Regions from separate parts of the Bradyrhizobium sp. 604_D8_N2_3 genome, predicted to be linked through region 1. Evidence: riboswitches for the same ligand, from Rfam matches in the RefSeq annotation. Region 1 holds a riboswitch; the other holds the start of a gene.
The links. A riboswitch is a leader RNA that binds a small molecule or an ion and turns the genes downstream of it on or off. The one in region 1 is predicted to bind cobalamin.
Positions count from the first base shown of each region.

Region 2: another riboswitch for cobalamin. It lies ahead of AB7245_RS16095 (energy-coupling factor ABC transporter permease); the one in region 1 lies ahead of AB7245_RS24440 (ribonucleoside-diphosphate reductase subunit alpha).

Region 1 covers NZ_JBPWPM010000001.1:5,136,119-5,141,858, forward strand. The annotation lists gene AB7245_RS24440 (ribonucleoside-diphosphate reductase subunit alpha) at 1-1,618, opposite strand, end outside; cobalamin riboswitch at 1,741-1,958, opposite strand; gene AB7245_RS24445 (nuclear transport factor 2 family protein) at 2,346-2,795, opposite strand; gene AB7245_RS24450 (ribonuclease activity regulator RraA) at 2,797-3,576, opposite strand; gene AB7245_RS24455 (L-talarate/galactarate dehydratase) at 3,589-4,782, opposite strand; gene AB7245_RS24460 (MFS transporter) at 4,821-5,740, opposite strand, start outside.
Region 2 covers NZ_JBPWPM010000001.1:3,391,657-3,397,396, reverse strand. The annotation lists gene cobT (nicotinate-nucleotide--dimethylbenzimidazole phosphoribosyltransferase) at 1-167, opposite strand, end outside; gene cobF (precorrin-6A synthase (deacetylating)) at 178-927, opposite strand; gene AB7245_RS16095 (energy-coupling factor ABC transporter permease) at 974-1,651, opposite strand; cobalamin riboswitch at 1,689-1,906, opposite strand; gene cobA (uroporphyrinogen-III C-methyltransferase) at 1,925-2,683, opposite strand; gene AB7245_RS16085 (cobyrinate a,c-diamide synthase) at 2,680-3,990, opposite strand; gene cobM (precorrin-4 C(11)-methyltransferase) at 3,990-4,772, opposite strand; gene AB7245_RS16075 (cobalamin biosynthesis protein) at 4,769-5,137, opposite strand; gene cbiT (precorrin-6Y C5,15-methyltransferase (decarboxylating) subunit CbiT) at 5,134-5,740, opposite strand, start outside.

The DNA.
Region 1 (5,740 bases):
AGACGCGCATGCCGCCGGCTTTCGCCCTGGCCTCATAGGCCTCGTAAGCCGTCTTGAACGCCTCGCCATAGAGATCGTGCAAATCGGGCGTCTCGTCAGGCGAGAACAGCGTCCATTCGCCATCGGCATCGACGCGCTGCATGAACAGGTCCGGCACCCAATTGGCGGTGTTCATGTCGTGGGTGCGGCGGCGGTCGTCGCCGGTGTTCTTGCGCAGGTCGAGGAATTCCTCGATGTCGACGTGCCAGGTCTCAAGATAGGCGCAGACCGCGCCCTTGCGCTTGCCGCCCTGGTTGACGGCAATCGCGGTGTCGTTGGCAACCTTCAGGAACGGGATGATGCCCTGGCTCTCGCCGTTGGTGCCCTTGATGTGGGCGCCGAGACCGCGGACCGGCGTCCAGTCGTTGCCGAGGCCGCCGGAATATTTTGCCAGCAGTGCGTTGTCCTTGATCGACTTGAAGATGCCGTCGAGATCGTCCGAGACGGTTGTGAGAAAACAGGACGACAATTGCGGACGCAGCGTACCCGAATTAAACAGCGTCGGCGTCGAGGCCATGAAGTCGAACGACGACAGCAGATCGTAGAACTCGATCGCCTTGGCTTCGCGGTCGATCTCGCGAACCGCAAGACCCATCGCGACGCGCATGAAGAAGGCTTGCGGCAGTTCGATCCGCTTGCCGCGGACGTGCAGGAAGTAGCGGTCGTAAAGTGTCTGGAGGCCGAGGAACTGGAAATTCAGGTCGCGCTCGGGCTTGAGTGCAGCCGCGATCCGGCCGAGGTCGAAGCGGGCCAGTTCAGGATCGAGCAGTTCGGCGGCAATGCCGGTCTTCACATAGGCCGGGAAATATTCGACATAGCGTACAGCCATATCGGCCTGCGAGGCGGAGGTCGGCACGGCATGGACATAGGACAGCACCTCGCCGCGCAGCTTGTCCAGCAGCAGGCGCGCGCTGACATAGGCGTAGTTCGGCTCCTCCTCGACCAGCGTGCGCCCGGCCATGATCGAGGCCAGCGCCAGTTCGTCCTGGCTGATGCCGTCGTAGAGATTGCGGGTGGTCTCGGTGAGCACGGGTGCCGCGGAAACGCCGTCGAGGTCGGCGCAGGCTTCGCCGATAATCAGCGCAAGCCGCTTGGCGTCGAGACCAACGCGCGAACCGTCGGCGAGCGTGACCTGAAGTGCCGGCGCGACAGCGGGCGTCGCTTCCGCGGCCGCCTCCTCGGCGCGCTGGCGCGACCGCTCCTCGCGGTACAGCACATAGGCGCGTGCGACCTTGTGGTGCTCGCTCCGCATCAAGGCGAGCTCGACCTGGTCCTGCACGTCCTCGATATGGAAGGTGCGTCCCTCGCCTGCCCGCCGCATCAGCGCAGTGACGACTTCGGCCGTCAGCTGCTCCACGCTCTCATGGACGCGGCGTGAGGCGACCGCGCTGGTGCCTTCGACCGCAAGGAAAGCCTTGGTCATGGCGACCGCGATCTTGGCGGAATCGAACGGCGAGACCTTGCCGTTGCGACGGATGATCTGCATGGCCGGCTCGCTCGAAGCAGGCGCAAGCGATTGTGGACGCAAATGAACGATGGGTGCGGAAGCGGTGTCCGCGTCGTGCAGGTTCAGTGACATCAATGGGCCCCGTGATGCGCGCGTTGTGTTTGAGCGGGGCTGTAAGGAAGGACGCTGCAGAAACGCCGGCAGCAGAGTTGCCGGGCGGTGCATGCAAGCGACCGCCGGACACCCCGCCCGTGGACGTTCAGATTGTCGCGGCAGGTCTCCTGGCTCGCAGGTCGTCGCCCACTTCCCGTCTTCCCGGCGCGAAAGGCGCCAGTGACGATTGTTCGGAAGCAGCTCGCTGCTGACAGTTGCGGGGGCAGCGCCGGAATTCCGCGCTCTCGCGCGGTTCACCGGCTTCCCTCTTAGCCACTAAATCTTGCGATCCAGCGGAACCGTGACGCCCACATGTGGTGACATATGCAGCCGGGTGTCAACGATTCGTTGCGGGTCAGAAGCTCTGTTCCCTGTGGAATGCGGGAATTCGCACTTGGGGCGCTCTTCAGCTTGGCGCGCTGTGTGACCCACGGCCCGACTGCAGGATCACACAGTCCGGCGCGACGCTGCCGCTGCATGTCGCCTCGCAGCCGCTCACCAGCGACGTCACTGTCGCTTCCAGCACGCGCAGCTCCGCAATTTTCGCCCTGATTGCACCGAGGTGCTTCTCCGCAAAGGTCCTCGTTTCGCCGCACGGCGAGCATCGCTGGCCGGCGAGCCAGACCGAGCTGGTCAGCCCGATGCGCGTCACGATGACGGCGGTGAAGGCGCCCTCGCCGCCCAGGAACGGCGTGGACGCTCGACGCTATTCGGACGAAAGGTGATAGCCGCGATCGCGATAGTCGAAATCGACGAGTTCGCAGATCCGAGCCGAGGGATCGGCGGGCGCCGCATAATAAGCCCTGATCTCCTTGATGCGACCGCTCGCCCCTTCGAACGCGTACCATTCGTCGCCGCGAAGCGCCGTGCCATGCGTGCGCTTCCAGTGCGTCCATTCGATCACGGCTTCCGGCGACGTCGACGAGCAAAGAATCTTTTCGATCGTCCATCGCGACCCGAGATTCTCGACGCACCAGATCCATTTGCGCGCGATGGTATCGGCGCCACGCCATGGAATGTCCGGCAAGCCGGGTGGGAAGTAGTGAACCGCGTCCGCTGTGAAGCAGGCCATCAAGGCATCGTAGTCGGCGGCGTTGCAGGCGTCGAAATAGCGACGGATCGTCGCCTCCATGGCGGCGGGCGATGTCTTGCTCATGTCAGGCTCCCGCCCGGATCGTCGTGGCCCGCGCCGGATCCGCACCGGCCTTTTTCCAGGCCTCAAAGTCGGCGCGCACGGCAGGTGTGGGCGGATAGACGCCGTAGAGCGGCTCGCCCGCACTGATACGATACGACAGGTACTTCTCGAGCTGGTCCCGCCTCTCGCAGAGGTCGGCCATTTCGGCGGCCAAATGCCGTGGCACGACCGTGATGCCGTCACCGTCACCGACGATGATGTCGCCCGGGTAGACCGCCACGTCGGCGCAGGCGATTGGAATATTCAGATCCGCGACGCGATGATACGACAACCGCGTCGATGCCGTGACCTGCCGGGCATAGGCGGGGAAATCGAGCCGCGCCAGCTCCTGGCCGTCACGAAACGCACCATCAGTGACAATGGCCGCGGCGCCCCGCACCTTCATCCGCGTCGGCAGCATAGCGCCCGCAGAGGCCGCGCGCGGATCGTTACGGCTGTCGATCACCAGGACATGGCCGGGCGGGATACTCTCGACCGCTTCCCACTGCAGATTGTCCGCGTTCGGATACGGCGTGAGCGTCTCTATGGTATCGAGATCCTCTCGCGCCGGGATCATGCGCATGGTGAAGGCCTCGCCGGCGAAGCGGACCGCGTCCTTGTTCATCGGCACCAGCCCGACCAGGAAGCACTGGCGCAGGCCTTTCTTGAACAGCTCGGTGGTCAGCGAACCCGAGGAGACATCCTTCAGCCGGCGGATGACAGACGGATCCAGGGGACTAAGCTTCGTCTTTGGTTCGTACATGGCCATCCTCCCTCAGGGGCGCTTTCCGACCTCGTGGACGTCACGGGCCCAGGCGCGCGCCTGCTCCGACAGGCTGAAGCCGAGGCCCGGTCGGTTCGGCACGATCATGCGGCCGTTCACGACCTCGAGCTTCTCGTTGAACATCGCCTCCGACCACTCGAAATGCTCGACCCAGGGCTCCCGGGCATAGGCCGCGGTCAGGTGCAGATGGATCTCCATGCAATAGTGCGGCGCAAGCTGGAGCTTCTTGTGGTCGGCGAGCGCGAGGATCTTGAGGAACGGCGTGATGCCGCCGACGCGCGGTGCATCCGGCTGGATGAAATCGACCGAATTGTTGCGGATCAGCTCGTAATGCTCGTCGATGCTGGTCAACATCTCGCCGGTCGCAATCGGGGTCGCAAGCTCGGCCGCCAGCGCCGCATGACCTTCGTAATCGTAGGCGTCGAGCGGCTCCTCGATCCAGGTCAGGTTGAATTGCTCGGCGATGCGGCCGAAGCGCAGCGCCGTGGTGCGGTCCCATTGCTGGTTGGCGTCGATCGCCAGCGGAACGTCGCCGATATGGTTGCGAACCGCCTCGATGCGCTTGAGGTCGACCATCGGATCGGGCTGGCCGACCTTCAGCTTGATGGCGCCGATGCCCCTGTCGAGCGCCATGCTGACGCGTTCTTTCACCTCCTCGATCGGCATCGAAAGATATCCGCCCGAGGTGTTGTAGCAGCGCACGGAGTCACGATGGGCACCGAGCAGCTTTGCCAGCGGCAGCTTGGCGCGCTTGGCCTTGAGATCCCACAGCGCGATGTCGAAGGCGGCGATGGCCTGCGTGGACATGCCGCTGCGGCCGACCGAGGCGCCGGCCCAGACGAGCTTGTCCCACAGACGCGCGATGTCGTTCGGATCCTCGCCGATCAGGTCGCCGGCGATCTCCCTGGCGTGCGCAAACTGCCCCGGACCACCGGCACGCTTCGAATAGCTGTAGCCGATGCCGCTGTGGCCGTTCTCGGTCTCGATCTCGGCAAACAGGAAGGCGATCTCGGTGAGGGGCTTTTGCCGGCCGGTGAGAACCTTGGCATCGCTGATCGCCTGGGCGAGCGGCAGGAAGACGAGCGACGTCCTCACCCATGCGATCCGGTCCGTCGTCGCTTCCCCGGCTGCGAGCCCTGCCGCGAGCGGGTTGGCGATAATGCGCGCGTTGACCTGGTAGTTCATGGCTTTCTCCTATCGATGTGGATTTACGGGAAATGATGTCATTCGGCAGCGACCGGCGCGGAGCGGATCAGCCCGCTGCCTTCGCGAATGACGAGACGCTCGATCGGCCCGACGATGACCCAGTAACAGAGCACGGCCAGCAGCCCATGCAGGCCGACATACAGCAACGCGCCGTTGAACGATCCGGTGGCGGAGAGGATGTAGCCGATCGCAACAGGCGTCACGATTCCGGCGGTGTTGCCGACGGCGTTGAAGACGCCGCCCGTGAGCCCGATCACCTCCTTGGGCGCAGTGTCGGCAACGACCGTCCAGCCCAGCGAGCCAAAACCCTTGCCGAAGAAGGCCGCGCTCATCAGCACGGTGATCAGGACCGTGGAGTCCGTGTAGTTGCAGCCGATGATCAGCACCGTCATGACGAGGCCGACCGTGATCGGGGTCTTGCGCGCGATGCTGAGCGAACCGGTGCGCTTGAACAGCCAGTCGGTGAAAAAGCCTGTGGTAACGCCGCCGACGAAGCCGCAGATGGCGGGGATGGTCGCGATCAGGCTCGCATCGAGCACCGACAGGCCGCGGTCCTTGACGAGGTAGGTCGGAAACCAGGACACGAAGAACCAGGTGATGGACGAGATGCCGTATTGCGCCAGGAAGATGCCGAAGAGCATGCGGCTCCTGAACAGCTCGGCGAGATCAGACCAGCGCGGCCCCTGCTCCGCAGCGGCGGCAGACGATGCCCCGCCGAGTTCGACCAGCGCGCCTCCGGCACGCAGATGATCGAGCTCTGCGGCTCCAATTTTGGGATGACGACTCGGCGGGTAGTAGGCGACGGCCCAGAGCGCCGCGAACAGGAAGCCCAGCACGCCCATCACGCCAAAAATGTGCTCCCAGCCGAAGCGGTGATCGAGGAAGCCCATCAGCGGCGTGAAGAGGACGAGCGAGACATATTGGGCGCTGTTGAAAA
Region 2 (5,740 bases), 1.7 Mb from region 1:
GCGCGCGGTTGCTCGGTCGCCTGCAGGCCCGCAAGCTCGACCGCAAGCTGCTCCAGCCGGCCGAGCGCGCCGGCCGGTTTTGTGAGTTGCGCCTGACGCGCGAGCGCCGCCTCGCGATGGACAGCGGAGACCTCGGGGCATTTCCGGGTGACCCATTCGGGGAGCATGCTGCCTCGCTTACGGCCTGCGCTTGAGAATGTAGCTGTCCATGATCCATCCGTGCCGCTCGCGCGCATCCTGTCGCGCGGCGACGATGCGCGGGCCGATCTCGGCCAGAACGCCCGACATGACGATCTGATCGTGCATACCGAGATAGGCGCCCCACCAGATGTGCAGCCCGGCTGGATCGAGCGACTGGAAAGCCGTGCCGCCGTCGAGCATCACCACCACGGTATCGACGCCCTGCGGCCAGCCGCCTTCGCGCAAGCGGCGCCCCGTCGTGACCAGGAAGGGCTCGCCGATGTCGTTGAGCGGCAGCGCATGCGCCGCGCACAGCGCCTGGATCGAGGTGATGCCCGGCACGACCTCGATATCAGGCAAGGGATCGAGCCGCCGCGCAATGCGCAGCGAGGAATCGTACAGCGAGGGATCGCCCCAGATCAGCAGCGCGACCTTGCCTTTACCTTCGAGATGGCTGGCGATCGTCCGCGACCACGCCGCGGCCACGGCATCGTGCCAGTCGTCCACGCCCTTGTGATAGTCCGCTTCACCGGCATCGCGCACAGGAAGATCGAACTCGGCAATGCGCGTCGTTGGATTGGTGAGTACATCCGCGCAGATCGTCCGCCTGAGATCTGCGAGATCGGACTTCGCCGTCCCCTTGCGCGGGATCAGGATGAGATCGGCCGCGTTGATGGCTTGAACGGCGGCGCGCGTGAGCTGCTCGGGATCGCCGCAACCGATGCCTATCAGGGAGAGTGTCAGCATCGTGAGTGCGAAGGGCGGCCATCACGGCCGCCCGTTCGCTTGTCTCTCAAGCCGCGTTATGCAAACGCGGGGTAACGAGGCCGGGCGCGGTGACGCCGCGCAGCGACTTCGCCAGCGCCAGCACACCGAGGTCGGCCAGCGGCTCGATCACGATGACGAGCGCGTAGGAGGCCGCGAAGGTCGCGATGTTGACGAGGTTGGTCGCACCGAAGCCCGAGCCATAGAGCGCCCAGAACGCAACCCAGGCGATGACGCCGGCCTGATACGTGGTCGACAGCGCCAGCGCCTGGCGATACCTGAGATCGACATAGGCGGTGTTGCGGGCAATGATCCGCGCGGCGATCGCCTGGATCCCGAACAGCGGCACCAGCAGCGTGGTGACGTTCATGCCGAATTGCGGCAGATCGGGCGGCTCGAAGAAGATGCCCTGGAACAACAGTCCGAACGCAAGGCCGAAGGCCGCGGGCGCTGCCCCAAACAGCAGCAACAGGGTCGAGCCGAGGATGAAGTGCACCTCGGAGACGCCCACCGGGAAGTGCGGCAGGATCTCGAAGAAGACGAAAACGAGGCCCGTGGTGGCGAGCGTCCGCGCCGCGAACGACGTGATGCCCTGCTCGCGCACGGTCTCGACCGCGAGCTTCAGCGCAACGCCGCCGACTGCGATGCCGGTTGCGTAACTCAACACGAGCTTGGCGCCCGATACGACTCCGGGTTCGATATGCATGGTTCAGTTCCTTCCTGCCGTCACACCCGACGGCCTTGGCCACAAGACATGCACGGCCGGTCTCCTGGCTCGCGGTTCACTGGGGTTCTCCGGCCTTCCCGGGCCTTGCGGCCCAGTGGCTGATCGGAGTCCCTCACCGCTTACAGTCGCGGGGGCGGCTGGGGTTTTGGGCGGCGCAACTGTCCGCCCACCCCCATTCCCGATTATGCTCCGGCGGTTTGCGCCGCCTCGAGCACCATGCGTCTCCTGTGTGCCCCTTTCGCCAGCCGGGCGTCAAGGGGCGAAGGGCGGCCGGGACGGTCCTGACGGATAATCGCCCGCCAGCGCGCCAAACAGGATCACCGCCGCCGTCGAGGCCGCGCCGCCCCGCGCAAGCTGTTCCGCCAGCTCGGCAATGGTGGTGCGGACCAGCCGCTCGTCGGGACGACCGAGGGATTCGGCGAACAGCGCCGGGGTATCAGGGGCGAGGCCGTGCTCGATCAATTTTGCGACAAGCGCCGGAAAGGTGCGCCGGCCCATATAGACGACGGTGGTCGCTTCGGGATCCGCCAGCGCCGCCCAGTTCAAATTCTGCGGCAGCTCGCCGGTGACATCGGCCCCGGTCACGAACTGCACCCGGCGCGAGGTGTGGCGCCGGGTCAGGGGAATGCCGGCTTGCGCGGCGGCGACACAGGCCGAGGTGATTCCGGGAATGATCTCGTAGCCGATGCCGGCTTCGCGCAGAGCCTCCAGCTCCTCCTCGAGCCGGCCAAAGATACCGGCATCGCCCGATTTCAGCCGCACCACACGGACGCCGGCCGCGGCGTAATCGATCAGCAGGCGGTTGACGTGGTGCTGCTTGGTCGAGGGCCGCCCTGCCCGCTTCCCGACCGCGACGAGATTGGCGCCGGGCCGGGCCAGATCGAGGATCGCGCCCGAGGCGAGGTCGTCATAGAGCACGACGTCGGCATCGCGCAGCCGCGCGGCGCCTTTGAGCGTGAGGAGCTCGGGGTCGCCGGGGCCGGCCGAGATGAAAGTGACAAAACCGCTCACCGATCCTCCGCGATCAGATGGAAGAACGTGCCGGTGGCTTGTCCCCGCCGCGAGCCGGTCTCGGCGATGATCGCGCCTGTTGCATCGTGCACGACCGCCAGCGGCGTATCCGGCTGCGCGACAATCGTCGAATAGTGGAACTCGTGACCGCGCAGGCGCGCGCCGACCTGATGGCCCGGCATCGGCGCGGCGAGCGCAGCGAGACGATAGCCGAGATGCATGCGGCGCTTGGCAAAGCTCGTCTCCAGTCCGAGCAGGCCCGTCATCTCATGACGGACGCCGTCGGCGTCGGTCAGAGCGGTTCCCAGCACCATATAGCCTCCGCATTCGCCGTGCACCGGCCGTGTGTCAGCGAAGGCGCGCAAGCCGCTGCGAAAGCGCGCATTGGCCGCGATCGTGCCGGCATGCAGTTCGGGATAGCCGCCGGGCAGCCAGCAGACATCGGCGCTCGCGTCAGGCGCTTCATCGGCAAGCGGCGAGAATGTCGAGATCTCGGCGCCGGCCGCGCGCCAGGCCTCCAGCATGTGCGGATAGATGAAGGAGAACGCGGCATCGCGGGCCAACGCAATGCGCTGCCCGGGCGGCGTCACGTTCATGCCGTTTGCCGCCGGTTGCGGCGAACAGCTTGCTGCCGCCCGCAGCACCGCATCGAGATCGACATGCTCGGCGACGAAGCGCGCGGCTTCGTCGATCAGCTTGCCGATCTCGGCCTGCTCTTCGGCCTGCACCAGGCCGAGATGCCGTTTCGGCAGGCTGATTTCTGCATGACGCGGCAGCGCGCCGAACACGGCGATGCCGGCGTCGTTCAGTGCACGCCGCACGAGATCTTCATGTCGCGGGCTGGCGACGCGATTGAGCACCACGCCGGCAAGGCGCACGCCGGCACGATAGTCGCGAAGGCCTGCGGCGATCGCCGCCGCCGTCTGCGCCTGTCCGGAAGGATCGATCACCAGCAGCACCGGCCAGCCCAGCATCTCCGCAATGTCGGCGGTGGCGCCGGTGCCGGAGACGCCGCGCGCGGCGACGCCGTCGAACAGGCCCATCGAACCCTCCGCGAGCACGACATCGGCATCAGTGCCGCGACCCACGAGATGAGCAATCGTCCCGCGATCCATCGCCCAGCTATCGACGTTGACGGAAGCGCGCCCCGTCGCAGCGGCATGGAAGGCGGGATCGATATAGTCGGGCCCGCTCTTGAAGCACTGCACGTTCAATCCGCGATTGCGCCAGGCGCGCGCCAGCGCCAGCGTCAGCGTGGTTTTGCCGACGCCGGAGGCCGGCGCCGAGATGACAAGCCCTGCCGGCATCACGATGCCTCCGGAAAGCGCGGATCGGCGCCGACCGGCCGATAGCGCCGATCGTAATCGGCGGCATAGAGGCGGCTCTCGTCAAAATCCGCCGCTCCAAGCGTCTTGCCAACCAGGATCAGCGCGGTGCGCTCCATCTCGGTGCCGACGGCGGCATCGAGCGTCGCCAGCGTGGCGCGAACGATGCGCTGGTCCGGCCAGCTCGCGCGCCAGACGATCGCGACGGGGCAATCCGCGCCGTAATGCGGCGTGAGCTCGGCGACGACCTTGTCGAGCAGATGGATCGACAGATGGATCGCGAGCACCGCACCGGTGGCGGCGAACGCCGCGAGCTTTTCGCCCTCAGGCATCGCGCTGGCGCGGCCCGGCGTGCGCGTCAGCACGACTGACTGGGCAAGACCGGGCAGCGTCAGCTCAATCTCTAGTGCAGCTGCTGCAGCCGAAAACGACGGAACACCTGGCGTGACCGTGTAGGGAATACCGAGCGCGCGCAGGCGACGAAGCTGCTCGCCCATCGCCGACCAGATCGAGAGATCGCCGGAATGCAGGCGGGCAACATCCTTGCCGGCGGCATGCGCGGCGGCGATCTCCGCGATGATCTCGTCAAGCGACAGCGGCGCGGTGTTGACGATCCGTGCACCGGGCGGGCAATGCGCCAGCACGCCCTCGGGCACCAGCGAGCCCGCATAGAGGCAGACCGGACAGGCCGCGATCAGGTCGCGTCCGCGCAACGTCAGCAAATCCGGAGCGCCCGGCCCTGCACCGATGAAGTGCACCGTCATGCGCCGTCTCCTTCCGCGATCGCGGCGGTCGCGGTGCGATCCCGCGAGACCGCCCGCGTCGCAATCAATCGCGCGCGAGGACCAGCGGCAACGAGCGCCGCGGCTTCGGCGACCGAGCCCGTGCCGAACTTCTCCGCGACGAGCTCCGATTGCGTCGGCGTCTCGATGCCGGCCAGCATGTCCGCCGGAACCGGCTTGATCGGCACGCCGCATTCACGCGCGAGCTGTTTGAGCGGCTCCGCGTCGGCCTTGTCGCTGACAGTCGCGACCGCCGCAAGGCCCTCGGGACCACCCGCCGCCAGCAGCGCCTCGCGCAGCGAAGCCAGCGTGACATCCTTTTTGAATCCGAGTCCGGCGACTTTCATCGAACCGCACTCCATTGCACCACGGGCCGCGACGCTTCCCAGGACCGGTAGCGGCCGAGCGGCGCGGCATGGGCAATCTCGACCCGCATCAATTCGCCGCCGTGGCGCTGGTGCAGTTCGCCGAGCAGCGCCTCCGTCTCCAGCGTCACCGCATGCGCGACGAGCCGCGCACCCGGCGCAAGCCGCGGCCAGATGGCATCGAACATCGCGATATCGAGACCGCCACCGATGAAGACGGCATCCGGCGCTTCCAACGCAGCAAAAGCTTTCGGCGCGCTCCCCGTGATGACAGTGATCCGATGCGCCAATCCGAACGCTGTTGCATTGCTGCGGATATTCGCGGCACGATCCTCGCGCGCCTCGATGGCGGTCGCCGTCCCGCCGCACAGCGCCCATTCCACAGAGATCGAGCCAGAACCCGCGCCGATATCCCACAGCCGCTCGCCGGGTCGCGGCGCCAGCGCCGAGAGCGCCAGCGCACGCACCGGCCGCTTGGTGATCTGGCCATCATGCATGAAGAGATCGTCGGTCAGGCCGGAGCTGCGGGGAATGCCTTGCCCGCCCCTCGCCTCGACGGCCACTGCGACCAGGTTTTCGGCGAGA